2 regions of the Burkholderia sp. Tr-20390 genome follow, and region 1 is predicted to be linked to the other one. Evidence: predicted binding sites of a transcription regulator. Region 1 holds the regulator's gene; the other holds the start of a gene.
What was found. The regulator FNR, encoded in region 1, switches genes on or off when oxygen is low (the NO sensors DNR and NnrR bind a similar motif). The targets are predictions, from matches to a motif close to TTGATNNNNATCAA.

Region 1 (14,515 bases):
TCGCCGAGAATCAGCCCGCGCGTCAGGTCGAGGTTCGCGGCCAGGCGTTCGGTGTTCACGTCGAGGCCCGCGACGATCTGCGCGATCTGCGCCAGCGCGCCGCCGGTCAAGCGCGCGAGATCGGGCAACGCATCCCATTCGGCCTGCCAGCCGCCGAGCGCGCGCTCGTGCTCCTGCACCATCCCCGCGAACACGGTCGCGACGAGGTTCGGCGCACGCACGGCAGCCGTCAGCACCGCTGCGCAGCCGACCGGGTTGCGCTTGTGCGGCATCGTCGACGAACCGCCCTTGCCGGCGGCGGCCGGCTCGCCGAGCTCGCCGACTTCGGTCTGCATCTGCAGCGATACGTCGCGCGCGATCTTGCCAAGCGTGCCCGTCAGCATCCCGAAGCAGGACGCGGCTTCCGCGATGCGGTCGCGCTGCGTGTGCCACGGCACGGCCGGCGCCGCGAGCTTCAGGTCCGCCGCCAACGCGGCCGTGACACCGGCCGCGTGCTCGCGCAGGCTCGCGAGCGTGCCGGCCGCGCCGCCGAACTGCAGCACGAGCGCACGCTCGCGCAATTCGGCGAAGCGTGCGCGATGGCGCAGTAGCGCATCGAGCCATTGCGCGAATTTCAGGCCGAGCGTGATCGGCAGCGCCTGCTGCAGCCACGTGCGGCCGATCATCGGCGTCGCGCGATGCGTGCGCGCGAGCGCCGCGAGCGATGCGCATGCGTCGTCGAGCATCGGTTCGAGCACGTCGAGCGTGTCGCGCAACTGCAGCACGGTGGCGGTATCGATGATGTCCTGGCTCGTCGCACCCCAGTGCACGAACTTCGCGGCCTCGGGATCGTCGGCCTTCACCTGCGCGGTGAGCTGCTTGACGAGCGGAATCGCGAGATTGCCGCCGAGCGCCGCACCGTGCGCGAGCGCGTCGGCGTCGAGCCGGCTCGCATCGCATGCGCGTTCGATCGGCGCAACCGCGGCGGCGGGAATCACCTGCTGCGCAGCGAGCGCACGCGCGAGCGCGGCCTCGACGTCGAGCATCCGCTGGATCGTCGCGCGGGGCGACCAGATCCGGTTGAGCGACTCGGTGCCGCAGATGAGGGAGGTCAGGCGGGCGCTGTCTTCGAGCATGGCATCAGATAGGGGAAACGGCGTGCGCCTATTGTCCACCCAAGCGTGCCGGCCTGCGCGCAAGCGCACGCGCCGGCACGCTCGGGGTTCAGGCGGCGGCCTTTTGCGTTGCGTCGATCAGCGGCACGCCGGTCAGCTTCTGCAGTTCGTCGAACGACAGGTCGGTGAAGATCTCGCTCACCGCGAGGCCGTCTGCCGTCACGTCGAGCACGGCGAGATCCGTATAGATGCGGCTCACGCACTGCACGCCGGTGACCGGATACGAGCACTGCGCGACGATCTTGCTCTCGCCCTGCTTCGTCAGGTGCTCCATCATCACGAACACCTGCTTTGCGCCGATCGCGAGGTCCATCGCGCCGCCGACCGCCGGAATCGCGTCGGGCGCGCCCGTGTGCCAGTTCGCGAGGTCGCCGTTCGCCGACACCTGGAACGCGCCGAGCACGCAGTAGTCGAGGTGGCCGCCGCGCATCATCGCGAACGAATCCGCGTGGTGGAAATACGCACCGCCGGTGAGCAGCGTCACGTGCTGCTTGCCGGCATTGATCAGTTCGTCGTCTTCCTCGCCGGCCGCGGGCGCGGGGCCCATGCCGAGCAGCCCGTTCTCGCTGTGCAGGAAGATTTCCTTGCTCGGGTCGAGGTGGTTCGCCACCAGCGTCGGCACGCCGATGCCGAGGTTCACGTACGCGCCTTCGGGGATGTCCTGGGCGACGCGCTTGGCCATTTCATCGCGGGTCAGTCGTTTCATGTCGGTTTCCTGTCGACCGGAGTTGGCGCTTCAGCGCTTACTCCGGTCCCATACAAAGTTCAAGGCGGTCAGGCGGCTTGCGATGCGTGTTCGGCGGCCAGCTCGGCCGCGTGCGCGGCCTGCGGCACCTCGACGATGCGCTGGACGAAAATGCCCGGCGTCACGATGTGTTCCGGGTTCAGCGCGCCGAGCGGCACGACTTCCGACACCTGCACGATCGCCACCTTCGCGGCGCTGGCCATGATCGGCCCGAAGTTGCGCGCGGTCTTGCGATAGACGAGATTGCCCCAGCGGTCGCCCTTGTACGCCTTCACGAGCGCGAAATCGGCGTGGATCGGCGTCTCGAACACATACGGCTTGCCGTCGATCACGCGCGTTTCCTTGCCTTCCGCGAGCTTGGTGCCGTAGCCGGTCGGCGTGAAGAAGCCGCCGATGCCGGCGCCCGCCGCGCGGATGCGCTCCGCGAGGTTGCCCTGCGGCACGAGCTCCAGCTCGATCTCGCCGGCGCGGTACAGCCCGTCGAATATCTGCGAGTCGCTCTGGCGCGGGAACGAACAGATGATCTTGCGCACCTGCTTCGCCTTCAGCAGCGCCGCGAGGCCCGTCTCGCCGTTACCCGCGTTGTTGTTGACGATCGTCAGGTCGCGCGCGCCCTGTTCGATCAGCGCGTCGATCAGCTCGGACGGCATGCCTGCCGTGCCGAAGCCGCCGATCATGATTGTCGCGCCGTCGTGGATGTCGGCCACCGCCGACTGAAGCGATTCGAAAATCTTGTTGACCATGTCTCTTCCTGATACGAACCCGCGGCTCGATGCGCGGCCTGTCGAGGGGACACGCGCGTGCCGCGTGCCGCGCCGGGGCCGATGTCGATCCCGGTTTTGTTCGCTATTCGAACCTAGATTCGATTAGCGAACGATGGGCCGATCATAGAGTCGCGCACAGCGCGTTGTCAAGGCGGGTTGCCTCGGGGGGCGCTGCGTCGTCGAACGGCAAGCCGACGTAGTTTTCGGCGAGCGCCTGCGCGGCAGCCCGCGAGCGCGTCACGTATTTCAGCTCGGCAAACTTCAGGCGATTGACGAACGGCGAGTCGTCCGGCGACGAATGCAGCATGTTCGTCATGAAGTACGAGAAGTGCTCGGCGCGCCACACGCGCTCGAGGCAAGTTGCGGAATACGTGTCGAGCAGTGTCGCGTCGCCGTTGCGGTAGCGCGCGCCGAGCGCGCGGGACAGCGCGCGGACGTCGGCCACCGCCAGGTTCATCCCCTTCGCGCCGGTCGGCGGCACGATGTGCGCGGCGTCACCGGCGAGGAACAGGCGCCCGTGCTGCATCGTCTCGGACACGAAGCTGCGCATCGGCGTCACGCTCTTCTGCGTGATCCGGCCCTCGGTCGGCGTCCAGCCCGTGTCGTTCGAGAAGCGCGTGTGCAATTCGTCCCAGATCCGCGTGTCCGACCATTCGGTGAGATCTTCGTCGGGCTTGCACTGCAGGTACAGGCGCGTGACCGTCGGCGACCGCATCGAGAACAGCGCGAAACCATTGTCGTGATGCGCGTAGACGAGCTCGTCGAGCGACGGCGCCGCGTCGGCGAGGATGCCGAGCCACGCGAACGGATAGACGCGCTCGAACGTGTTCAGCCGCTCGGCCGGAATCGTCTGGCGCGCGATGCCGTGGAAGCCGTCGCAGCCGGCGATATAGTCGCAGTCGATGCGGTCTTCGCGGCCGTCGGCGTGCTTGAACGTGACGAACGGGTACTCGCCCTCGACGTCGTGCAGCGCGACGTCGCTTACCTCGAAGTGCATCGCGTGGCCATGCTCGACGCCGGCCGCGATCAGGTCACGCACCACTTCGTGCTGGCTATAGACGGTGATCGCGCGCCCGCCGGTGAGCTCGGAGAGGTCGATGCGATGGCGCTGCCCCGAGAACAGCAGTTCGATGCCGTGGTGTTCGAGCCCTTCGCGGCGCATCCGGTCGCCGAGGCCGGCTTCGTTCAGCGTGTCGACCGTGCCCTGCTCCAGCACGCCGGCACGGATGCGGTTCTCGCAGTATTCGCGCGAACGCGCTTCGACGAGGATGGAATCGACGCCTTGCAGGCGCAGCAGATGGGACAGCAGAAGGCCGGACGGGCCGGCGCCGATGATCGCGACTTGGGTGCGCATTGTTCGTCTCCTGAACATTAATTCGAATCGTTGAACACATTTGAGCGCTTTCCCGACTATGCGGCAACGCGATTCAGGAGATATGTTGTATACGTTTTGACGATACTGTTCCGGCGATGGACGCGCTCGATCTGAACCTCATTCCCTACCTCGTCGCGCTCGACGACACGCGCAACGTGAGCCGCGCGGGCGACCTGCTCGGCGTCAGCCAGCCGCGCGTGAGCACGGCGCTCGGCCGCCTGCGCGAGTACTTCGGCGATCCGCTGTTCGTGCGCACGTCGCGCGGGATGGAGCCGACGCCGCGCGCGCTCGCGCTGCTGCCGGCCGCCCGCGACGCGCTCGCGCAGATCGAGCGCGGCCTCGTCGCGCCGCACGACTTCGACCCGGCCGCGAGCACACATACGTTCTCGATCGCGCTGTCGGATGTCGGCGAGATCGTGTTCCTGCCGAAGCTGCTGCAGGCGTTCGCGACGCGCGCGCCGCACGCGAACCTGCGCTCGGTCTCGCTCGCGCACGACGAAGTCGGGCGTGGGCTCGAAGCCGGTTCGATCGATCTCGCGGTGGGCTACTTCCCGGATCTCGACGGCAACAACTTCTTCCAGCAGCGCCTGTTCACGCACCGGTTCGTGTGCCTGATGCGGCGCGGCCATCCGTTCGAGCAGGCGCCGCCGTTCACGGTCGAGCAGTTCCTCACGTGCGGGCACGCGGTGGTGCGAGCCGAAGGCCGCAGCCAGGAAGTGCTCGAGAAATATCTCGCGAAGCAGCGCATGCAGCGCCGCGCGGTGCTCGAGACGCCGCACTTCATGAGCCTGCCGTTCATCCTGAGCCGCACCGACCTGATCGCGACGGTGCCGCATGCGATCGGCTATGCGTACGCGGCCGAGCATGCGTTCATCGTGCCGGTCGAGCCGCCGCTGGCGCTGCCGCGCTTCGACCTGAAGCAGCACTGGCATCGCAAGTATCACAACGATCCGCGCACCGCGTGGCTGCGCGGCGTCGTCGCGTCGCTGTTCAACGACGAGCAGGACGAATGGCCGAAGTGAGTGCTCGGGCCCCAGGCCGCACACGCGCCCCGCGAAAGCATGAAACAATGCCCGGATCCCGCGCCGCCCCGGCGGCGGCATTCGATGGAGCAAATAGATGGCTAAAAAGAAGTCCGCGCGGCCAGAGCCGGCCGCATCCCGACCGAGCCGCGAAGAAGCGGAAGACGCGGTTCGCGTGCTGTTGCGCTGGGCCGGCGACGATCCCGCGCGCGAAGGCCTGATCGACACGCCCGCACGCGTCGTGCGCGCCTATGAGCAATTCTTCGCCGGCTATGCGGTGGAGCCGCGCGACATCCTCGCGCGCACGTTCAGCGAAGTCGACGGCTACGACGAAATGATCGTGCTGAAGGACATCCGCTTCGAGAGCTACTGCGAGCACCACATGGTGCCGATCATCGGCCGCGCGCACGTCGCGTATCTGCCGAACCACCGCGTGGTCGGCATCTCGAAGCTCGCGCGCCTCGTCGACGCGTTCGCGAAGCGCCTGCAGATCCAGGAAAAGATGACCGTGCAGATCGCCGACACGCTGTTCGACGTGCTGCAGCCGAAGGGCGTCGGCGTGATCCTCGAGGCCGCGCACCAGTGCATCTCGACGCGCGGCGTGCACAAGCCGGGCGTCGAGATGGTCACGTCGCGCATGCTCGGCTCATTCCGCACCGATCCGTCGACGCGGCGCGAATTCCTGTCGATCGTCGCGAATCCTTCTTCCGTGAATCTGACGAATACGTAATGGAGCAGACGAAGCAAGCGGCGCACGCGCCCGTCGTGCTCGTGACCGGCGCCGCGCGCCGGGCCGGGCGCGCGTTCGCCGAGTATTTCGCCGCGCACGGCTATCGCACCGCGGTGCATTACGACCGTTCGGCCGATGCCGCGCAGGCGGCGGCCCGTGCGATCGCCGAGCGCGGACACGATTCGGTCGCGCTGCAGGCCGACCTGTCGGATGCCGCGCAGATCACCGCGCTGATCGACCAGGTGTATGCACGCTTCGGGCGCCTCGACGTGCTCGTCAACAACGCGTCGGTGTTCTGGCAGGACCATTTCCCGAGCTTCGACCTCGCGGCATTCGACCAGGCGTGGGCCGTCAACTGCCGCGCGCCGATCCTGCTCACGCGCGCGTTCTACGAACGGGCCCGCGCGGCCGGCGCGCAGGGTGTCGTCGTGAATGTGGTCGACCAGAAGATCAAGGAAAACTTTCACCGCGACCATTTCAGCTATACGGTCGCGAAGGCCGCGCTCGGTAACCTCACGCAGATGCTCGCGCTGTCGTCCGCGCCGGTGCTGCGCGTGAATGCGGTGTTCCCCGGGCTGATGCTGCCGAGCGACGACCAGACGCAGGCCGACTTCGAGCACGCGAGCCGCGCATCGACGCCGCTCGCGCGTATCGCGGGCCCCGACGACGTCGCGAGCGCGATCCTGATGCTGACGGGCAACGCGTACAACGGCGTGGATTTCGTCGTCGATGCGGGGCAGAACCTGATCCGCGTCGACCAGGACGTGCTGTACAAGCACCGCGCGCCCGACCGCAAGCACTGACCGGTGCGCGCGTCGACGGCCGGCAGCCGTCGGCCGCGCGCCGCGTTACGGCTTGTCGGCGCTCCCGCCTTCTCGAACCTTGCCCTGCGCGACGCTCGTGCCGGGCGGCACGCTGTGCGTGAGCCACACGTTGCCGCCGATCACCGAGCCCCGCCCGATCGTCACACGGCCGAGAATCGTCGCACCCGCGTAGATCACCACGTCGTCCTCGACGATCGGGTGCCGCGCATTGCCCTTGACCAGCGCGCCTTCGCCATCGGCGGGGAAGCTCTTCGCGCCGAGCGTGACGGCCTGGTACACGCGCACGCGCTCGCCGATGATCGCCGTCTCGCCGATCACGACGCCCGTGCCGTGGTCGATGAAGAAGCTCGGGCCGATCTGCGCGCCCGGGTGGATGTCGATGCCGGTCGCCGAGTGGGCAATTTCATTGATGAATCGCGCCAGCAGCGGCACGCCCAGCTGGTGCAGCGCATGCGCGAGCCGGTGATGCATCATCGCCAGCACGCCGGGGTAGCACAGCAGGATCTCGGTGATGTGCTGCGCGGCCGGATCGCCCGCATAGGCCGCCTGGATATCGCTGACGAGCAGCGCGCGGACCGCCGGCAACTGCCGGCCGAATTCGCGCGCAATTTCGAACGCGCGTTCGTCGAGCTCCGCGAACGGCGTATCGGCATGCTCGGGCAGGAACGGCAGCGCACGGCGGATCTGTTCGGACAGAATGCGCAGCGTGCTTTCGAGCGTGTGGCCGACGTAGAAGTCGACGCTTTCGTCGGTCAGATCCGGTGCGCCGTAGTGCGTCGGAAACATCGACGCGCGCAGGCCGGTCACAATCTTGCAGATTGCATCGCGCGACGGCAGTTCGCGAATGCCGCGCGGATGGCGCGTGCGATGGAGTTCCTCGCGCGACTCGCGCAAGCCGGCAACGATTTCTTCAAGGCCCCACTGACGGGCGGGTGATGTCGACATATGCCAATGCAGGCGGCCGCGCTCGATCGCACGGCCGCTAATAAAGTGACGGGTTCCGCAAGATTACCGCGTTTTCCGTCCGGGAGCGGCACGCCGGGGATCGGCCGGACGGCCGATGGCACTGGGTCGCGACGGCGTCAGATCGTGATGCTGCTCGCGTCGATCCATCGCACGGCCCAGTCGCGCGCGTGCGCGATCGCGTCGCCTTCGTCATTGAACTGGAGCTCGATCGGGAAAAATCGGTTCGCAACGAGTTCCCCGTCGCTCGATCGGGAGATCACGACGTAGGGTTTGAACGAACCGTCACTGGCGCGCGCGGGCGCGCAGTTCAACAGATAACCGCGGTGCGTGAAGGCAGTAGTCGCTTGCATGAATCCGCCACCTCTAGTCCCTTGCTTTGTTGTTCACTACCCGTCTTTAAGGGTGCTGCGGCCCCCCGGCGCGGGCAGAGGCGGCGCGACTGAATCCCCTGTCGCCGCTTCGCAGGAAAAGAATCATACTCTGTAGAAAACGGGTCTTCTAGCTGAAATAAATCATGACAAATCAGTGCGCGTCGCGCGACCGCGGCGATCGCCCGCGCGCCTTTTCCCGTCACGCCCGGAACGGGATTTGCTTCGATCCGGAACGCTTCGCCGCGAGGAGAGCCGCGATGGAATCATCCGGTCAAACCAATCGCTCGCGTCCGCGCAGCATCGAGCTCGACAACGACGACACGCACGACAGCACGGTCGACACCGACGGCAAGAACCGCGAGGCGGCGCGCCTTGCCGGCGGCGGGCCGATCTCGCCCGACGAAATCACGCGCAGCAACGCGTCGCTGGTCAATGCGATGCCGGAAGCCGGCGACGGCTTCGCCGGTTTCGACAGCCGCCCCGGCGGCAATCATCCGGCGTTCGCGCTGCGTGCCGGCTACATGGTGATCGAGAAGGGCTTCGACGCGCCGCCGCCCCTGAGCGACGCGCTGTTCGGCCCCGTCCACCGGATGTACGGCAGCACGTACTGGCCCGGCCACCAGCGTCGGCCGGAGCGCGTCTTCGAGCTGACGCCCGTGCCGAGATAGCCGGCGCGGCGTTTGAATCGATCGTTCGTTTGCGAACCGGTATCGGCCAACTAGCCGACGGCTGGGATCGGCGTACGCCACTGCCGTGCGCCGATCGTGCACCGGACATCGCGCGATGCACGATGCTCGAACGAATGATTCCGCGCAGCAGCGCGGGCGGCGTCATGCACACCGTGAATTGCACCGACGCACATGCGTTGATCGAGGTCATGTCGAAACGGCGCAGTTGCGATTGAATGGCGATGCGGGCGATGCATCCGCGTGATCGTCGTGCCGTGTCGATGCGATCGGCGTGCGCGGCAAGGCGTGTGCGTGCGCCACACGTGACACCGACGCGCGCGCATGTCTTCCCGCCGACCATGCAGACAACACGTGCCACCACGTCGCACGACACGTGTCGCGTGTCACAGCATACGTAGGTGCCTGGCCGTGCGCCGCGGAAACGGAAGCGGCGCCGCCGCGCGGCACGACCGGCACCTCACTGCAAAGTCCCTGCCGTTGGTTTACTCTGCCTCGCAGCATTGCGCATTGCCCAGCCCGATCGGCCATCCGGCCGACTTCGTTTCAACCCGCCACTCGGAGACACTATGTACAAGCGTATTCTGGTTGCCGTCGACGGCAGCGACACGTCCCGCCATGCGTTCGATGCCGCGCTGGCGCTCGCGAAATCGCACGGCGCCGAGCTGCAACCGTTCTACGTCGTCGAGAACGCCGCGATCTACTACAACGTGCCCGGCTACGATCCGTCCGTGCTGCGCGATCAGCTCGTCGCGCAGGGCAACGCACTCGCGAAGGATTTCACCGCGCTGATGCAGGCAGCGGGCGTAAAGGGCGAGACGAAGCTGGGCGAAGCGACGTCGCTCAACGACGTGTCGTCGCTGATCCTCGAGGGCGCGAAAGCGTTCGATGCCGATCTCATCGTACTCGGCACGCACGGCCGCCGCGGGTTCCGCCGTCTCGTGCTCGGCAGCATCGCCGAGCAGTGCGTGCGCCACGCGACGCTGCCCGTGCTGCTGATTCCGGCGGCCGCCAACGTCGACGAAACAGTTGCGTGAGCAGCGTTCGGCATGCGCGGGCAGTCGCGACGTTTTGTCACCCGACAGCGGCAAGTTGCGGTGGGACAATGATTCCGTCGATTCAACGCCGGAGTAAACGATCATGCTGACGCCCGTCGCCACACGTCCCGCCGCCACGCCCCATGCTGGTAGCTGGGCTCCTCGCCAGGCCGCGCACTGCTCGTCGTGCGCCATGCGGCACCTGTGCATGCCGCAGGGCCTGGCGCCCGAAGCGCTCAGTCGCCTCGAGTCAGTCATCTGCGCGGCGCGCCCCGTCAAGCGCGGCGAAGCGCTGTTCCGCGAAGGCGACGCATTCGACAACCTGTACGCCGTGCGCTCGGGCTCGTTGAAAACCGTCGCGACGCGCCACGACGGCCGCGAGCAGGTCACCGGCCTGCATCTCGCCGGCGAAGCGCTCGGCCTCGACGGCATCTGCGACGACACGCATCCGCGCACCGCGGTCGCGCTGGAAGACAGCTCGGTCTGCGTGATTCCGTACAGCGCGCTCAAGACGCTGTGCTCGGAAGCCGGTTCGATGCAGTTGCGCATGCACAAGCTGATGAGCGAACAGATCGTGCGCGAAACGTCGCAAACGATGCTGCTCGGTTCGCTGAATGCCGAAGAACGCGTCGCCGCTTTCCTGCTCGACGTCTCGTCGCGCTACCTGAAGCGCGGGTACTCGCCGTCGGAATTCAACCTGCGGATGACGCGCGAAGACATCGGCAGCTACCTCGGCATGACGCTCGAAACGGTCAGTCGCACGCTGTCGAAATTCCAGAAGCGCGGCCTGATCGAAATGCAGGGCCGCCACGTCCAGATCGTCGATTTCGACGGTTTGCATCACGTCTGATGTGATGCCGCACGGCGCGCACCTCTCGCGCCGCCTGCGTCACGCGATCGGTCAATCGAGAAACAGCGCGGCGCGCGCCTTCAGCGCCGCGCTGAAATCGTCGAGCCAGCCGATCGACAAACGCCAGCTCTGCCAGTAAAGGTCGATGTCGATCGTTCGCCCGCGCGACATGTCGACCAGTTCACCCGCCGCCAGTTGGCGGTCGACCATCCGGTCCGGACACATCCCCCATCCCAATCCCGTTTCGCACGCACGCAGGTAGCCCGCGACGTGCGGTATCCAGTGCTGCGGCGGATCGAGATCCGCGCGCGTCACGCGCCGGATGAAACGCGCCTGCAGCCCGTCCTTCGGATTGAACATCACGCACGGCGCGCGGCGCAGCGCATCGCGCGTGATGCCCGCGTCGAAGTAGCGCTCGTAAAACGCCGGCGAGCACACCGCACGGTAGCGGATGCGCCCGAGCCGCTCCGACCGGCACCCCTGGATCGGCTCCGCCTGCGCGGTCACCGCGCCCTGCACGCTGCCGTCGCGAATGCGCGACGCGGTGTAATCCTGGTCGTCGATCACGAGGTCGAGCAACGTTTCGCGCTCCGTGCAGAACGGCCCGACCGCGTCAATGAACCACGTCGCGACGCTGTCGTCGTTGACGGCCACGCGCAACGTCGGCCACGTGCTCGCGATCTGGCCCGGCAATGCGGGCATCCGGCCGCCCAGCTCGGCCTCGAGCAGTTGCACGCGCTCGGTATGCCGGCACAGCAGCGCACCCGACGTCGTCGCGACGCATGGCTGCCCGCGCTTGACGAGCACGCTGCCGACCCGCTCCTCCAGCAGTTTCACGCGCTGCGACACGGCCGACGCCGTGACGTTCAGCTCCTTGGCCGCCCGCTCGAACGAGCCGTGCCGGATCACGGCCGCGAGGGCATCGAGCAACGCGTAGTCGAGCATTAGATTTCCTTAATCAGCATTAGGTGATTTAGCTTCTCTTATTTTCAGGCTGACCGCAGACTAGCGCTACCCGATTCATTCGTCTACTGCTTCCACAGCTGTCACCCATCATGAACTGGCTCGCTTTTTCCCACGGCGCCGCGCTCTGCGGCTCACTTATCGTCACCATCGGCGCGCAGAACGCATTCGTGCTGCGGCAGGGCATCATGCGCTCGCACGTCGGCAAGATCGTGCTGCTGTGCGCGCTGTCCGACATGATCCTGATCGGCGCGGGCGTCGGCGGCGCGTCGGCGCTCGTCGAACGCTATCCGACCTTCGTCCACGCGGTGCTGTACGTCGGCCTCGCGTATCTCGCGTGGTTCGGCATCAATGCGCTGCGCCGCGCGTTCAAGCCCGGCCACGAAACGCTCGACGTGCGCGGCGACGCGGTCGCGCCGCCGCCGCAGAGCGGCCTCGCGATCGTGCTGATGACGCTCGCGTTCACGTGGCTCAACCCGCACGTGTATCTCGACACGTTCCTGCTGATCGGCACGGCCGGCGCACGCGAGCCGGAAGGCGCGCGGCTCGCGTTCGCGATCGGCGCGATGGCGGTCAGCGTCGTGTGGTTCCTCGGGCTCGGCTACGGTGCGCGGCTGCTGGCGCCGTGGTTCCGCAAGGCCATGGCGTGGCGCGTGCTGGATGGCGCAATCGGCAGCATGGTGCTGTTTCTCGCGGCGGTGCAGTTGCGGTAAGGAGGGAAGGGTCGCGGCAGATCCGATCCGCCGCGACGTCGGGTTGTCCGCTCGCTGTTGCGAGCGGTGTCGCGTGCGGCGTCAGGCGGTCGACGTCGCATCGGGCAGCGTATTGCCACCGGCCGTCGCGGGCTGGTTGCTGGCCAGCTGAGGCTCGTTGGCCGCCGTCGGCTCCTGCTGCTTGGCCGGATCGGTCCTGGCCAATTGCGCAGCGGCATGCTCGGCCTTGTCGCCGGCGTAGCGCCAGTACAGAAACCTGTTGCCACGCTTACCCATGAAGTACTGTCGGTTGACCGTCCAGCGGCTCATCTCGGCAGGGCCAACGTATCCGTCTTCCATCTGCTTCTTGAAACCGGCAATCGAGTCGTGCACGTAGTGATCGAAGAACTTGTCGAAGATCGCGCGCGCTGCCGGATCGATCCCCCCCAGCCAGTTGCCCGTGACCCGAACAGCCGCATCGATGGCTTTTTCCTGCTCCGAAACAGATACGGTCAGATATCCACCGTTCGCATGACGCAGGCAATCCGTATCGTAATCCCACTCGCGATCGGTAATGGCCATATGATCGTCCACGCCACCCGGCGGTTTCAGACGTCCGTCCTTCAACCGTCGGCTTCTGCTGGCCCGCCACTGGTAATAGCGGTTCATGTGCCAGATGATCTGCGCCTCGAGCCTGTCGCTGTTCGGTGCCACGCCCGCGCTTTTGACACCTCCCTGGCCCATATAGACATTCCAAGCAGCCTCAAGGTCCTTGGAAATGTCGAACAGCTGCCCGGCGTCCGCCATCACCTCCTGCGGTGACCGGAACGGGACGCCGGCTTTCCAGGCCTCGATATAGAGATTGTTCAGCGCGACGTTGGCCAGCTCGTTGGTTCGACCTTCCTGGTAATTGCGCTCGTAACCGCCGCCTACGTCCGAGTGCATGCCCGGGTAGTACACTTCGCAGCAGTTCGCCGGAATCTTCTGATCTTCCCGCACCGAGTCACTGGGGAATTTTTCCCGGACCTCCTGCGAAGCCACGTAGTGAACGCACTGTCGGACATAGCCTGGTATGCGGATATCGTTCGCCCACTCAGCGTGACCTCCCTTGTCGATGTAGGCCAGGTAACCGCCGGCGTACGGTCCGAACGGTCCGAGCAAAGGCATGACGAGGATGGGTGCCGCACTCTCGAGGCGGCTGCCGCCAAAGCCCGTCGACGACACCGTATCAAGAATTCCAAGGAAGTAGACAACCAATTCGGGGCGATTCCCCTTCATGTTCTTCTTGTTCCACCAGAGCCGCCCGCCGATATTCTCGGCGAGTTGTTCGGTCAGCATGCGAACGAAGGCGCGTGCTTCCGTCGCGCCGCGAGAGAAGCCGAATACCGCCAGGTTGATCTGACTCACCGCCGGCATGTGGTTGGTCACGTGCTTGTCGAGCTCGTCGAGCATCCATCGGATGCGCAACTCGCCTTTTCTCGCGGCAGCCATACCGAGCGCATTGTCGAGACCTTTTCCGCTATCCCCCACTTTGCTGCACGGCGTGCCGACACCTTCGACATAACGCGCGACAGTCCGGGGAAACGCGTTGTCTTTGGCGTGCGCAAACTGCCAGAGCTTCGCGATATTGCTGTATTTGGTCAGTCTGACGTCCTTCAATCCACGGCCGTCCAGGTCGAAGTTGTTGCCCGTTCCGTCGAAGAAGGCCGTGAACCACACGGGTTTCGGGCACTCCTTGCATTGCTCGATCAGCAGCGGATCGAGAATCTCGCGCTGGGCACTTCGGATAGCATCCTCGGCCGGCGTGAGATCCGAGATGCGTCTGATGATGGGGGGATTGCTCATGGCGGTTTCGCTCCTGTTCCGGCAATGCGTCCGACATCAATTCCATTGGGTCGGCTTCTTGCGCCCATAGAACGGATTGGAAATTTCCTTCAGGCAGGCACGGCCGGCCAGCTTGCGCTGCTCGTCGCGCATTGAAAGCGACACCTTCGGATCCGGGCCATCGACCTGGAAATTCATGTCGCCTTCCACATGGCCATCGGGGAAGAAGTGCAACACGATACCGCCGCTTTTGCCCTTGACGGGAGGACGCGTGATCGTGATCTCGCCTTCACACCATGCCATCCCGGGTCGGGTTTCGCGATGCGTATATTCGTCGTAATCCGGAGACGACGCTTCCAGTGCGCGCTTGTCGACTACCCGCTCCCACCACACCTTGAACTTGCGGGGGGTTGTCCAGCGAAGATCCCATGCGAGGCTCGGTCTTTGCCCGCCGCCGCCTGTCCAGCGTGTCGCGTTCCGCGGCGTGGCACTCGCCCCATCTGCGCTTGCCG
Region 2 (14,515 bases), on a different contig from region 1:
AATTTAACAGGGCGCCGCGGCCCTCCTATGCTGGTTCCGACTCGCCGCACCAAGGTGGCGCGGCGGCCCGGATCTCACAGGAGGCAGCATGCGGGACAAGATCGCACTCGAGGAGCACTTTGCCACGCCGGACACGATCGGCGATTCCGAACACTACTTTACCGCCGACATCTGGCCGGCGCGACGCCGTCAGCTGCTCGACGTGCAGGAGGAGCGCATCGAACGCATGGATGCGTGCGGGATCGGCTACGCGATCCTGTCGCTGAACGCGCCGGCCGTCCAGGCGATCACCGATACGGGGCGCGCGATCGACGTCGCGCGGCGCGCGAACGACCTGCTGGCCGAACAGGTCGCGCGCCGGCCGGATCGCTTCGGCGCGTTCGCGGCGCTGCCGCTGCAGGACCCGGACGCCGCCGCGCGCGAGCTGGCGCGGACGGTGACCGAACTCGGTTTCAAGGGCGCGCTCGTCAACGGCTTCTCGCAGATCGGCCACGCCGACAACGCGACCTACTACGACCTGCCGCAATACCGGCCGTTCTGGGCCGAGGTCGCGCGGCTCGACGTGCCGTTCTACCTGCACCCGCGCAATCCGCTGCCGAGCCAGCAACTGGCGATCGAAGGCCATCCGTGGCTGATGGGGCCGGCGTGGGAGTTTTCACGCGAAACGGGCGTGCATGCGCTGCGCCTGATCGGTAGCGGCCTGTTCGACGAACACCCGAACCTGACCGTGATCCTCGGCCATCTCGGCGAGCTCGCGCTGCATAACATCTGGCGCACGTCGCACTGGGCGTCCCCGAACGGCAAGAACCCGATGGGCGTGAAGGCGAAGCGCTCCTTCATCGATACTTTCCGCGCGCATTTCTACGTCACGACGAGCGGCAATTTCCGCACGATCGCGATGCGCAACGCGATCGACGAGATCGGCAGCGACCGCGTGCTGTTCTCGGCCGACTATCCGTTCGAATCGATGGAGGAGGCGAGCGCGTGGTTCGACGCTGCCGAGATCGGCGACAACGACCGGGAGAAGATCGGGCGCGACAACGCGAAGCGCTTGTTCAAGCTGGACTGAGCGGAGCGGGCGCCGCCGATTCGTCGGAACAATCCGGCGATGCATGGCAGCGCGCGGTTCGGTGGTATCGAATGGAGTTCGCAGTACGAATGAGTCGTTGATATTGAACGGGACGATCGGCAACGGCCGCAGCAGACGGGCGTGCCGCATCGTCCGCCGCGCCCGGTGCACGCGGCAGGCACAGGCCGTCGGGCGAGGATAAAACGAAGGAGACACCCTCTTGCAACCCACTCCCGCATTCGACGTGCAGCGCTGGATCGACGCGCTGCCGTTCTCACGTTTTCAACTGGCGATTGCCTTGCAGTGTTTCGCCGTGGTCGCGCTCGACGGGCTCGATACTGCGCTGATCGGCTTCGTCGTGCCCGCGTTGCGGGGCGACTGGCATGCCGGCACGACCGGCATCACGCTGTTGCTGGCGTCCGGGTTGGTCGGTCTCGCGGTTGGCGCGTTCTTCGCCGGGCCGCTCGGCGACCGGCTCGGCCGCAAGCGCCTGCTGGTCGGGTCGGTCCTGTCGTTCGGCCTGTTCAGCACGCTGTGCGCGGTCGCGCCGGAAATTCATTCGCTGACGGTGATGCGTTTCCTGACCGGTGTCGGCCTTGGTGCGGCGATGCCGAACGCGATCGCGATGACGTCCGAGTACAGCCCGCGCGCGCGCCGCGCGCTGGTCGTCACGACGATGTTTTGCGGCTTTACGTTCGGTTCCGCGGCGGCGGGGTTCATCGCCGCGCACGTGATTCCGCGTTACGGCTGGCATGCGATGTTCGTCATCGGCGGCGTGCTGCCGATCGCGCTCGGGCTCGTGATGCTCGCCGCGCTGCCCGAGTCGATCCGCTTCCTGATCCATCGGCGCGCGCCGGCCGCGCAGGTCGCTGCCCTGCTGCGCCGCATGTCGCCCGATGCGCCGGACGGTGTGCAACGCTTCGTCGCGGACGAGCCGGCGAGCGTCGCGGCGCGCTCGCCGGTGTCGCAACTGTTCGCGCGACCGCTGCGGTTCGGCACGCTCGCGCTGTGGTGTGCGTTCTGGATGAACCTGCTGATCGTCTATCTCGTCACCAACTGGCTGCCGAGCCTGTTTCGCGAAGCGGGCTTCGATCTCGCGCAGGCGGCGATCGTCACCGCGATGTTCCAACTGGGCGGCACGGTCGGCGCGATCCTGATCGGGCGCGCGATGGATCGCTTCAACGCTTATGCGGTGCTGGTGGCCGCCTATCTCGCCGGTGCGCTGTGCGTGTTCCTCGTCGCGTGGCGCTACGACGAGCTGCCGTCGCTATGCATCGGCATCTTCGGGATCGGCTTCGGCGTCGCCGGCTCGCAAACCGGGGCCAATGCGCTCGCGGCCGATTTCTATCCGACCGGCAGCCGCGTGACAGGCGTGAGCTGGGCGCTCGGTGTCGGCCGGCTCGGCGCGATCGCGGGCTCGTTCGTCGGCGCGCTGGTGATGGCGAGCGCGATGGGGCTGTCAGGCGTCTTCATGATGCTGATCGTGCCGATCGTTTGCGCCGCTGTCGCGATCGGGGCGATGGGGCTGCGTTACGCCCGTCCCGGTGGCTATGCGAAAGCCGTCGAATAAGCGTGAACGAGCGCATTCCCCATACAACGAGGAGACTCCGATGCAGACGTCGGCACGCCGCCGCCGCGCGGCCATGACTTTCGCGGTATTGAATGCAGCGGCCGCAAGCGCTGCCCATGCACAGAGCAGCGTGACGCTGTACGGCAGCCTGGATGCCGGCGTCGCGTATGTGAACGATCGCGCGGGTGGCCCGCAGGCCGCGATGCTGCAGGGCGTGATGCAGCCCGACCGCATCGGCTTTCTGGGCAACGAGGAACTTGGCGCCGGCTGGCGCGCCGTGTTCCGGCTCGAGAACGGCTTCGCGACCAATACGGGCACACTGACGCGCAGCGGCACGCTGTTCAACCGGCAGGCGTACGTCGGGCTGTCGTCGGAGCGGGCCGGAACGATCACACTCGGCCAGCAGACCGCGTTCAACTACGACTGGCTCGCGCCGATGGGCAACGGCTTTCAGTCGTCGAACCTGCTCGCGGCCCACCCGGGCAACCTCGACGGTCTGGTCGAGACGACGTCGGCGCAGGAGAGCAACGTCGTGAAATACCGCTCGCCCGCGTTGTACGGGTTGAGGGTCGGGCTGTTGCTCGGGTTCGGCGGCGTGCCCGGCAATTTCTCGAGCGGACGCATCGCGGGAGCGGGCATCGATTACGTGAACGGATCGTTCGGGCTCGCTGCCGCGTACGTGAACGAGCACGACCGCGCGCTCGGCCCGATGCTCGGCGATACGACCGCGGGCCTCGGCCTGTCGACGTTCCAGGGGCGTCCGGCACTGTCGTACGTGGCGGACAAGGTCGAGAACGCGGGCATCGGCGCGCGCTACGACTGGGGCACCGTACGGCTGCACGCGCTGTACACGTACGTAAGGCTGAAGGCCGGCGCGCAGACGGATTCGTATCGCACGTTCGATGCGGGCGCCACGTGGCAGGCGACGCCGGCCAATGCGGTGGCGGGCGGGATGTCGACGACGTCGTTCATCGGCCGCCGCTATCTGTCGGCTTCGCTCGGGGACGTGTATGCGTTGTCGAAGCGCACGCAGGTCTACCTGCATGCGGTTGCGCAGCAGGCGACAGGGAGTGCGGCGGCGCGCGCCGCAATCTTCGCGATCGGTGCGTCGGGCACGCAGCGGCAGCTCGCGATCGTGGCCGGGATTCATCATCTGTTTTGAGTGTGGCGACGGTCGGTGCATCACTGGGACGTGTGATGAGCACGATGCCGGTACGCAAGGGGGCGCCGTTCGTCGCGTGCGCGGCGCGGTGTCCGACAAGCTCGGCGCAGTTTCGTTCTCGTCAAATTGACCGGGCTTTTGCGCGTGACTAAATTGGGTGACTCGGCTTTTGCTCCGGGTTCGGTGAGCAGAACGTTGCAAGGTAATCAGCGTGTGCGGGCAGCGATGCTGCCCGTTTTTCGTTTCACTGCGATGCCGGTCCGGCACTGGGCCGATGTCGGCGTAGTCGATTCGGTGGCTAGCAGGCACCGAACAATGGCGGGTCGGCGGCATATCGAGGAGGCAACAGCGTGACCCGACGCAAGGTTGTCGTTGCGTCGCCAGTCGCGACGCAAACGCTGCTGGGTGACATCCGGGCATTGATCGACGCTGCGCGACAGCGTACCGCCTCGGCAGTAAACAGCGAGCTGACGATGCTTTATTGGCGCATCGGTCAACTCGTTCATATCCGGGTTCTGGCGGGAAAACGGGCCGACTATGGTGAGGAGGTGCTTCCCACGCTGGCCGTGCAATTGACGAAAGACTATGGCAGCAGCTTTGCCGTGAAGAATCTTCGTCGCATGGTGCAATTTGCGGTCACGTTTCCGGACGAGCGGATTGTCGTATCGCTGATACGACAATTGAGCTGGACGCACTTCGTTGCGTTGGTTCCGCTCAAGGACCCGCGCCAGCGTGACTACTACGCGCAGATGGCCAGCGTGGAACGCTGGAGCGTCAGGACGCTGCGCGAGCGTATCGATTCGATGTTGTACGAACGCACGGCACTCTCACGGAAGCCGGATGCGTTGATTGCGGAGGAACTGGCAACGATGCGGGATGCACAACGCATGTCGCCGAGCCTGATCATGCGCGATCCCTATATTCTCGATTTCCTCGGTCTGCGCGACACGTGGCAAGAAGGCGACCTCGAGACCGCGATCATTCGTGAAATGGAGTCCTTTCTGCTGGAGCTTGGCGCAGGCTTTACTTTCGTCGCCCGGCAGAAGCGCATCCAGATCGACGACGAGGATTTCCACCTCGATCTGCTGTTCTACAATCGGAAGCTGCGGCGGCTGGTCGCGGTCGAGTTGAAAGTCGGCGAGTTCAAGGCCGCGTACAAGGGGCAGATGGAACTGTATCTGCGCTGGCTCGACAGGCACGAGCGAGAGGCGGATGAAGCGCCGCCCCTCGGAATCATCCTCTGCACCGGAAAGAAATCAGAGCAGATTGAACTGCTGGAACTGGACAAGTCCGGTATCCACGTTGCGGAGTACCTGACGGCATTGCCGCCGCGAGCGGTGCTGACGGAGCGACTGCAACAAGCGATGCAACGGGCACAGTTGCAGATCAGGCCACGCAGCGCGGCGCCGAACACGCGCTGACGTGTTCCGCGCCTTCGTTGTTCACCCCCGCCGCGCCACCAGCTCCGACACCGTCTGCGCGGCCTGCTGCAGCGGCCCGAGAAACTCCTTCACCATCTGCTTCGCGGTATGCCGCTGCGCGTTGCCGCTGATGTTCATTGCCGCGATGATCTGCCCGCGCCGGTTGCGGATCGGCGCGGACAACGACATCAGACCCACTTCGAGTTCCTGGTCGACCACCGCCCAGCCCTGCTGGCGCACCTGCGCGATCGCCGCCTTCAGTTCACCGAGGTCGGTGATCGTGCGCGGCGTATGCGCGCGGATGCCGCTTTGCGCGAGCGTCTCGTCGAGCTCGGCGTCGTCGAGCGCGGACAGCAGCACGCGGCCCATCGACGTGCAGTACGCGGGCAGCCGGCTGCCGATCGACAGGTTGATCGTCATGATCTTGCGGGTCGGCACGCGCAGCACGTAGACGATCTCGGTGCGGTCGAGCACGGCCGCCGAGCAGCTTTCGTGGATCTGCGCGGACAGCTGCTCCATCACGGGATCGGCGAGATTCCAGAACGGCATCGACGTGAGGTACGCGAAGCCGAGCTCGAGGATCTTCGGCGTGAGCCGGAACAGCCGGCCGTCGGCCTCGACGTAGCCGAGCGTCTGCAGCGTGAGCAGGATCCGGCGCGCGCCCGCGCGCGTGAGCCCGGTGGCCGAGGCGACCTCGGTGAGCGTCTGCTCCGGACGGGCCGCGTCGAATGCGCGGATCACCGCGAGGCCGCGCGCGAACGACTGGACATAGGAGTCGCCGGGTTTCGTCTGAGTGTCTTCGGTTGTCATGAGCGCCTGGAATATCGTGCAGCCGAGAAGATAGCGCATGGGGCCTGACACGCCAACCGCGCGGCGGACCGCGCGCTTGACAGGTCGTCCCCGCACTCCCTATGATGCGTTGAACGTTCGATACACGATCTTATGTTCGTATATAGAACATTTAAGCGCATCCCGACGGGCAATGCAAGGGGCGCGCCCTGTTCATTCCCCCAGCCTGTCCTGGGACCGGAGACACTGATGACCGAAGCTTTTCTGTGTGATGCGATCCGTACGCCGATCGGGCGTTACGGCGGTGCACTGTCCGGCGTGCGCGCCGACGACCTGGGCGCGGTGCCGCTCAAGGCGCTCGTCGAGCGCAACCGCGACGTCGACTGGACGGCGATCGACGACGTGATCTACGGCTGCGCGAACCAGGCCGGCGAGGACAACCGCAACGTCGCGCGCATGTCGGCGCTGCTCGCAGGGCTGCCGCAGGGCGTGCCCGGTTCGACGATCAACCGCCTGTGCGGTTCCGGGATGGATGCGGTCGGCGTGGCCGCGCGGGCGATCAAGTCCGGCGAAGCCGCGCTGATGGTCGCGGGCGGCGTCGAGAGCATGACGCGCGCGCCGTTCGTGATGGGCAAGGCCGCGAGCGCGTTCGCGCGCCAGGCCGACATCTACGATACGACGATCGGCTGGCGCTTCATCAATCCGCTGATGAAACAGCTGCACGGCGTCGATTCGATGCCGGAGACGGCCGAAAACGTCGCGGTCGACTACAACATCAGCCGCGCCGACCAGGACCTGTTCGCGCTGCGCAGCCAGCAGAAGGCCGCGCGGGCGCAGCAGGACGGCACGCTGGCCGAGGAAATCGTCGCGGTCACGATTGCGCAGAAGAAGGGCGATCCGCTGGTCGTGTCGCGCGACGAGCATCCGCGCGAGACGTCGCTCGAAACGCTGGCGAAGCTGAAGGGCGTCGTGCGCCCGGACGGCTCGGTGACGGCCGGCAACGCGTCGGGCGTCAATGACGGCGCCGCCGCGCTGCTGCTCGCGAACGAGGAAACCGCGAAGCGCTTCGGCCTGACGCCGCGCGCTCGTGTGCTGGGTATCGCGACGGCCGGCGTCGCGCCGCGCGTGATGGGCATCGGCCCCGCGCCGGCCACGCAGAAGCTGCTCGCCCGGCTCGGGATGACGATCGACCAGTTCGACGTGATCGAGCTGAACGAGGCGTTCGCGTCGCAAGGTCTCGCGGTGCTGCGCATGCTCGGCGTGGCCGATGACGATCCGCGCGTGAACCCGAACGGCGGCGCGATCGCACTGGGCCATCCGCTCGGCGCGTCGGGCGCGCGTCTCGTGACGACCGCGATGTATCAGCTGCATCGCACGAACGGCCGCTTTGCGCTGTGCACGATGTGCATCGGCGTCGGCCAGGGCATCGCGATCGCGATCGAGCGCGTCTGACCAGCGTCACACGGCGAAGCGGCAGCGCACGCGCCGCTTCGCGCTATCCAAATCGATGCGCGGCACGAGGTTCTCGTGCCGCGCATCGTCGTTAACCGGCCTGCGACAACTGCTTGAGGCGCGCATCGAGCGCGTCGATCTCGGTGTCCGCGAACACTTCGATGCCATGTTCGCGCAGCAACGCCGCCGTGACACCGGCGCCCGCGTGCCGCCGGTTCTCGAAACTCCCGTCATAGATGAACGTGCTGCCGCACGACGGACTGCCGTCGGCCAGGATCGCGAAGCGGCAATCGTGCGTGCGCGCGAGGGCCAGCGCGGTGTGCGCGCCGGAGACGAACGGCGCCGTCACGTCGGTGCCGTTCACGTCGACGATGCGCGCGGCGCCCGACAGCACCCGCTGCCCCGATTCGCCGTGGGCGATTTCGGCGGGCGGGCGCGGCACGCTGAAGCCGCCGGCCAGTTCGGGGCAGACGGGCACGAGACGCCCTTCGCGCTGCCACCGTTCGAGCGCCTCATGTGCAGCGGTCTTGGCCGAGCCGTTGTAACGGACCGGATGACCGATCACGCACATGCTGACGAGGATCTTCGGCATGGCTTGCGGCTGCGCTTCGTTCTGCAATTTCGCTCTCCGTGATGCGGCGATGGCCGATAGCGCCGTGGCAAAGCGGGAAATTCCACGCTTTGCCCGCGCGCCGGTGCGTCAGGCCGTCGGTCCTTCCAGGTGAATGTCTTCCGGCTCGAGCGCGTACAGCGCCGGGTCGGGCGATGTGCTGACCGTGAAGCCGAGCCGCAGGTAGAAGTCGATCGTGTTCTGCGACGGCGTCGCGGACACATACAGGCGCGCAGCGCCCATCGCGCGCGCCTGCTCGCGGGCCGCGCGGTAAAGCTGCTCGCCGAGCCCGCAGCCGCGCCAGTCGTGGCTCACGTGCAGGAACTTCAACTGCAGCATGTCGCCGTGCGGGCCGAGCGGCTGGCTGTCGACGATGACCGCCGCGACGAGCCGCGCGCCGTCGAACATGCCGACGCACCAGCCGCCGCGATCGTGGCAGTCGAGCAGGATCGGCGTGTAGTGGTCGGCTTCGCCGTCGGGCCAGCCCGCGACGTCATAAAAGTCGGGAATGAGATGCAGCGTGCCGTCGCGCAGCACGTACAGGTGCTCGATGATCTCGCGCCGGTCGATGGTCCACACGAGCGGCACGTCGTCGCGTGTGAGCAGGCGGGTGGAGAGTGCGTCGCGTTCGGCGGCGGTGCGGCGCGTCATGCGGCCTCCCGATGCGCGGCGATCGCATACATCAGCGGCAGGCGCGGCATGTGATCGGGCGGCACCATCCGGCGGCCGTTCAACTCGCGCATGTCGTCGAAACCCTTCCAGCCGTTCGCGTACGGATATTCGGTCAGGCGGTCGATCGCGAGCCCGGCCGATACGAGCGCGTTCACGACATCGCCGATGCCCCACATGAACTCGTAGCTCGGATGCGGGTTCGCGAAATCGACGACGCCCGGATGGTCGTGCTGCGCGCCGAGCCCCGTGCCGGATGCGGCCACGTAATCGCCGACACCTGCCGGCTCCTCGGTCGCATCGCCTTTGAAATAGTCGTAGTGCGGCTTCCAGTGTTCGTCGAAATACAGCGCGAACGGATGGAACTCGACCATCGCGAAACGGCCGCCGGGCGCGAGCAGCGCGGCGATCCCGCGGGCCCACGCGTTCAGGTCGGACAGCCAGCAGATCGCGCCGTACGACGTGAACACGCGATCGAAGCGTTCGCCGCGCGCCGCGGCCTCGGGCATCCAGTCGAGCACGTCGGCGCGCTCGAAGCGTGCGGGCAGGCCCGCGTCGGCCGACAGTTGCCGTGCGAAGGCGATCGCTTCGTCGGAGATGTCGACGCCCGTCGCGTCCGCGCCGTCGCGCACGAGGCTCAGCGTGTCCTGCCCCGCGTTGCACTGCAGGTGCAGGAGCCGCAGCCCGCTGACGTCGCCGAGCAGTTCGCGTTCTTCCGGGAAGAGCGTCGAGCCGCCCGCGCGAAAAAATGCGGCCTGATCGCCTTTATGACTGTTATGCGCGACTGTCGCCGTATTCCAGGACAGCCGATTCAGTTCGTGCAATGCCTTTTTCATCGAATTCGAATACCGATTGAATGGGACAGGATAGACGGAATCGTTTCGCCGCGTGCAGCGGCCGACGGCGTTGGCGTGCCGTGCGGGCTGGCTGGGCGGTGCGGCGTGACAGGCGGATGAACACGCGCAGCGAATATTGCCGGATTATTTGATCGAAATCATGGCGTCCGCCAAATTGAATATTTTATGCGATCAAAGGGTAAGGTTTTTCCCCAATATGCCGACAGTAAGATGAAGACCGTCGTAAAGCGATAAACCGTTTTTCGGCTACTGAGCGTGAAGTCAGCGCGACGCGGACGTCAGATCCGCTTTTCGGAGCCTTGCATGCGCAATAACCAGCCCGTTACCCAACAGGAATTCGATTTTCCCGACGACGTCACGCTGATGTCGACGACCGACGCAGACAGCATCATCACCTACGCCAACACGACGTTCGCGCAGGTGAGCGGCTTCACGAACGAGGAACTCGTCGGCCAGCCGCACAACGCGGTGCGCCACCCGGACATGCCGCGCGAAGCGTTTGCCGACATGTGGGCGACGCTCAGGCGCGGCGAGCCATGGACCGCGCTGGTGAAGAACCGCCGCAAGAACGGCGATCACTACTGGGTGCGTGCGAACGCGATTCCGGTGATGCGCAACGGCGAGCCGCAAGGCTACATGTCGGTGCGGACGAAGGCGCCGCACGACGAGTCCGAGGCCGCCGACGCGCTGTATCGCGCGTTCCGCGAAGGCAAGGCCGGCCAGCGCCGGTTCCACAAGGGGCTGGTGATCCGTACGGGGCTGCTGCGCATCGCGTCGCTGTCGCAGACGATGTCGGTGCGCGCGCGCGTGCACTCGGCGCTGTGCGTGCTCGCGCCGGCGGTCGTTGGCGCGGGCTGGGCATGCGGGCTGGCGGGCGGCGGGCTCGCGGCGTTTGCCGGCGTGACGGTCGGCGTGGCGGCGGCGGCCGGCCTGTGGCTCGATGCGCAGATCGTGCGTCCGCTGAAGCGGCTGCACGACCAGGCGCTGAACGTCGCGACCGGCGAAAGCCGGCGCGGCGTGCGGATGAACCGTGTCGACGAGATCGGCATGACGCTGCGCACGATCAACCAGCTCGGGCTGATGTTCCGCTGGCTCGTCGACGACGTCAGCGAGCAGGTGCTGAACGTGCAGCGCGCGAGCAACGAGATCGCGCAGGGCAACAACGACCTGAGCGCGCGCACCGAGCAGGCGTCGACGAGCGTGCAGCAGACGGCGGCGTCGATGGCCGAGATGACGGCGACCGTGTCGAGCAATGCGGAGACGGCGCTGCAGGCGAACCAGTTGTCGGTGTCCGCGAGCGAAGCGGCGGGGCGCGGCGGGCAGGCGGTGAGCGAGGTGGTCGCGACGATGAACGACATCACGGCCAGCTCGCGCAAGATCTCGGACATCATCGGCGTGATCGACGGCATCGCGTTCCAGACCAACATCCTTGCGCTGAACGCGGCGGTGGAGGCGGCGCGGGCCGGCGATCAGGGGCGTGGTTTCGCGGTGGTCGCTGGTGAGGTGCGGGCGCTCGCGCAGCGCAGCGCGAATGCGGCGAAGGAGATCAAGACGTTGATCGGCGCGAGCGTCGAGCGCGTCGAATCGGGTGCGCGGATCGTCGATGGCGCGGGCAAGACGATGGAGGACATCGTCACGCAGGTGAAGCGCGTGTCGGACCTGATCGCGGAGATCAGCTCATCGACGGCGGAGCAGAGCACGGGGGTTGCGCAGGTCGACCAGGCAGTCGTGCACCTGGACAACATCACGCAGCAGAACGCGGCGCTGGTCGAGCAGAGCACGGCGGCGTCGGAGAGCCTGAAGCAGCAGGCGTCGCGGCTGGTGGAGGCGGTGAACGTGTTCCGGTGAGCGTGTTCGGTGAGCTGGCTTGCTTCGTTGGCCTTCACGCATGTCGACCGGCCTCATGCGTGGATCGCGCCGTTCAGTGACGAACTGAACGGCGCGATCGGCCAGGCTGGAGATTTTCCAGCCTTTCGGATTAACCGATGCTTACCCCGTGAGCTTCTGCCAGAGGCTTCAGGCCACCCGTGAAACCTTGTCCGATCGCCTTGAACTTGAACTCGTCGTTGTGGCGATACAGCTCGCCGAAGATCATGGCGGTTTCGGTGGATGCGTCTTCGGACAGGTCGTAGCGGGCGATTTCCTTGCTGTCGGCCTTGTTGACGACGCGGATATAGGCGTTGCTGACTTGACCGAACGACTGCTTGCGGGCTTCTGCGTCGTGAATCGTGACGGCGAAGACCAGCTTCTTCACGTCGGCCGCCAGACCGGCCAGCTTCACGTTGACCTGCTCGTCGTCGCCATCGCCCTGGCCGGAACGGTTGTCGCCCAGGTGCTCGATGGAACCGTCGGCGGACTTCTTGTTGTTGTAGAAGATGAAGCTGGCGTCGTTCAGGACTTTGCCGTTTTCACCGGTGACGAAGATCGAGGCGTCGAGGTCGAACTCGGTGCCGTCGGTGACGCGCGGGTCCCAGCCCAGGCCGACGACGATTTCGCTCAGGCCCGGGGCCTCTTTCGACAGGGAGACGTTACCGCCTTTGGACAGACTGACAGCCATGGTGTGATTCCTTGTTCAGGTGAGGAGACCGTTCAGAAGTTCATGCCGTAGCCGTTGGCCAGGGCACGCAGGCCGCCGGCGTAGCCTTGGCCAACGGCGCGGAATTTCCATTCGCCGCTGCTGCGGTACAACTCCGCGAAGATCATCGCGGTTTCGGTGGAGGCGTCTTCCGCCAGGTCGTAGCGGACCACCTCGGCACCGGAGGTCTCGTTCACGACGCGGATGAACGAATTGCTGACCTGGCCGAAGTTCTGCTTGCGCGCTTCCGCGTCGTGGATGGTGACCGTGAAGGCGATCTTGTCGATGTCGGCCGGAACGCGGCTCAGGTCGACCTTGATGACTTCGTCATCGCCGTCGCCCGCGCCGGTACGGTTGTCGCCGGTATGCTCGACGGAGCCGTCCTGGCTGCGCAATTGGTTGTAGAAGATGAAGTCGGCTTCACCGCGGACTTTGCCGTTGGCCCCCAGCAGGAACGCGCTGGCGTCCAGATCGAACTCGGCGCCATCGGTCGCGCGCGGGTCCCAGCCCAGGCCAACCAGGATTCGGGTCAGGCTCGGGTCGGCTTTGGACAGGGAGAGGTTGCCGCCTTTTTGAAGAGTCAGTGCCATGAAAAACAGCTCCTTTGGGTTGTGACGGGTTACTGATTTTCGGCTTGCGCGTCTTCCTTGTTCGGGAAGATCACGCTGGCCAGGATTCCGATTGCCAGGACCGCCATGACGATGAGCAGGCTGGTGTTCGGGGAGATGCTGATACCGTGGTGGAACAGATGGTCGGTCGCGTTCAGGGCCAGCTTCGCCGCGATGAAGAACAGCAAGACGACCACGGCCTTTTCCAGATGCACCACGTAGCGCTTCAGCGCTTCCAGCACGAAATACAGCGTGCGAAGGCCAAGAATGGCGAACAGCATCGCCGAGTAGACGATCAGCGGTTCACGGCTGACTGCGATGACCGCGGGGACCGAGTCGAACGCGAACAGGACGTCGGACACTTCGATCACGACCAGGCAGAGGAACAGCGGCGTAGCGAACAGGCTGCCTTTGGCCGCCAGGCTCATGTCCCGCTCGGCCGTCCGTGCTTCCGCCTCGAGCTGCTTGCGGCTCACGAAAAATTTGTGGCCGTGCAGCCTGGGCCATACGGGGAAGAGCTTTTTCGCGAAGCGGAAAGCAAGATGCTGCGAGTAGTCCTTCGCCTCGTCATCGTCGTCACCGCCCTTGAGCATCATGACGGCGGTCCACGCCACGATCAGCGCGAAGGCGATCTCGACCCATGGGCCGAATGCCAGCAGGCCGGTACCGATGACGACAAAGACCCCACGGAAGACGATGGCCCCGATGATGCCCCAGTGCAGGATGCGGTGACGCATGCCGTCCGGGACCTTGAACCACGCGAAGATCGCCATGAAGACGAACAGGTTGTCGACGGAGAGGACCTTCTCCAGCGCATAACCGGTCAGGAACAGGCTGGCCACTTCCGCGCCGTGCTGCACGTACAGGAAGCCGGCGAATGCAACGGAGATGGCCACCCAGAATACCGACCAGATGGACGCCCGGGCGAGGGTGATCGGCTTGTCGTCGCGGTGGGTCACCATGTCCAGCACCAGGGCGGCCAGCGCCAGGCCGATGAATACCGCCATGGTCAACGGCGGGAAGCCAATGTGTGTCGTTTCCACGTTTCGGTTTCCTACAGTTCGAAGTCAACCGGGTTCAAGCCGAGCTCGAGGCAAATCAGGCGGCAAGCGGCTTTTTCCTTGTCGTCGAAATGACCGTCGGATGCGCCAATGGCACAGGCCACGCGCACCAGCAAGCGTGCTTCGCCATCCTTGCCCTTGATCTTGCCGATCGCCTTCAGCGCCTCGGCCTGGCCGATCTGGAAATCGAATTCGAACTTGCCGCAGGCGTCGTTGAACACCGCGATCACGTCGCTCAGGTTGAAGACCTTCAATTCCGGGGAATTGTTGATGAAGCCGACCATCTTCAGCTTCTCTTCGGATTTGATCTCGCCATCCGCGGCGGAGATCAGCGCGCAAGCATTGGCGGTTGCCTCCATGAACGTCCGGTTCTTGAATTTGGCGACTTCGATGGTCAAGGTTTCGCGGGCTTTGGCCGCGTTGGTTTTCAGCCAGTCGAGCATGTGTTTCCTCTCAGTGAGCGGGGCCGGACGGCCCCGCCGGTCAATGGTTACTTGGAGCCTGCTTTCCAGCGCATCCCCCAGCCGTAGGCACGATCCATTTCCTCGTGTCCGGGATGGAAGTCGACTCGACGAGAGACCTTGACGGCCCCGTTCACGTTTTCAAGCAGGGCAATCGCGCACATGCCGTGGCGGCCGCCTTCCTCGTTCATGCGAACTTCGATTTCGGACT

Region 2: a site for FNR is predicted at 9,727-9,740, ahead of G3N98_RS02275 (PAS domain-containing methyl-accepting chemotaxis protein). Genes of this name have one in related genera too.

What each region holds. Positions count from the first base shown of each region.
Region 1 is NZ_JAAGPC010000016.1:54,780-69,294, reverse strand. Features, by position in the region: gene G3N98_RS07565 (3-carboxy-cis,cis-muconate cycloisomerase) at 1-1,115, opposite strand, end outside; gene G3N98_RS07560 (CoA transferase subunit B) at 1,204-1,860, opposite strand; gene G3N98_RS07555 (3-oxoacid CoA-transferase subunit A) at 1,929-2,642, opposite strand; gene pobA (4-hydroxybenzoate 3-monooxygenase) at 2,785-4,017, opposite strand; gene G3N98_RS07545 (LysR family transcriptional regulator) at 4,134-5,060, shown strand; gene folE (GTP cyclohydrolase I FolE) at 5,158-5,790, shown strand; gene G3N98_RS07535 (SDR family oxidoreductase) at 5,790-6,593, shown strand; gene epsC (serine O-acetyltransferase EpsC) at 6,639-7,559, opposite strand; gene G3N98_RS07525 (hypothetical protein) at 7,697-7,930, opposite strand; gene G3N98_RS07520 (DUF3005 domain-containing protein) at 8,209-8,619, shown strand; gene G3N98_RS07515 (universal stress protein) at 9,207-9,674, shown strand; gene fnr (fumarate/nitrate reduction transcriptional regulator Fnr) at 9,778-10,524, shown strand; gene G3N98_RS07505 (LysR family transcriptional regulator ArgP) at 10,576-11,469, opposite strand; gene G3N98_RS07500 (LysE/ArgO family amino acid transporter) at 11,580-12,200, shown strand; gene G3N98_RS07495 (DUF2235 domain-containing protein) at 12,282-14,024, opposite strand; gene G3N98_RS07490 (DUF3304 domain-containing protein) at 14,061-14,515, opposite strand, start outside.
Region 2 is NZ_JAAGPC010000003.1:81,870-96,384, reverse strand. Features, by position in the region: gene G3N98_RS02320 (amidohydrolase family protein) at 89-1,069, shown strand; gene G3N98_RS02315 (aromatic acid/H+ symport family MFS transporter) at 1,290-2,639, shown strand; gene G3N98_RS02310 (porin) at 2,680-3,801, shown strand; gene G3N98_RS02305 (PDDEXK nuclease domain-containing protein) at 4,152-5,222, shown strand; gene G3N98_RS02300 (IclR family transcriptional regulator) at 5,244-6,032, opposite strand; gene pcaF (3-oxoadipyl-CoA thiolase) at 6,261-7,463, shown strand; gene G3N98_RS02290 (DUF523 domain-containing protein) at 7,555-8,082, opposite strand; gene G3N98_RS02285 (N-acetyltransferase) at 8,164-8,724, opposite strand; gene G3N98_RS02280 (class I SAM-dependent methyltransferase) at 8,721-9,578, opposite strand; gene G3N98_RS02275 (PAS domain-containing methyl-accepting chemotaxis protein) at 9,903-11,447, shown strand; gene G3N98_RS02270 (TerD family protein) at 11,578-12,156, opposite strand; gene G3N98_RS02265 (TerD family protein) at 12,189-12,764, opposite strand; gene G3N98_RS02260 (TerC/Alx family metal homeostasis membrane protein) at 12,794-13,825, opposite strand; gene G3N98_RS02255 (tellurite resistance TerB family protein) at 13,837-14,286, opposite strand; gene G3N98_RS02250 (TerD family protein) at 14,334-14,515, opposite strand, start outside.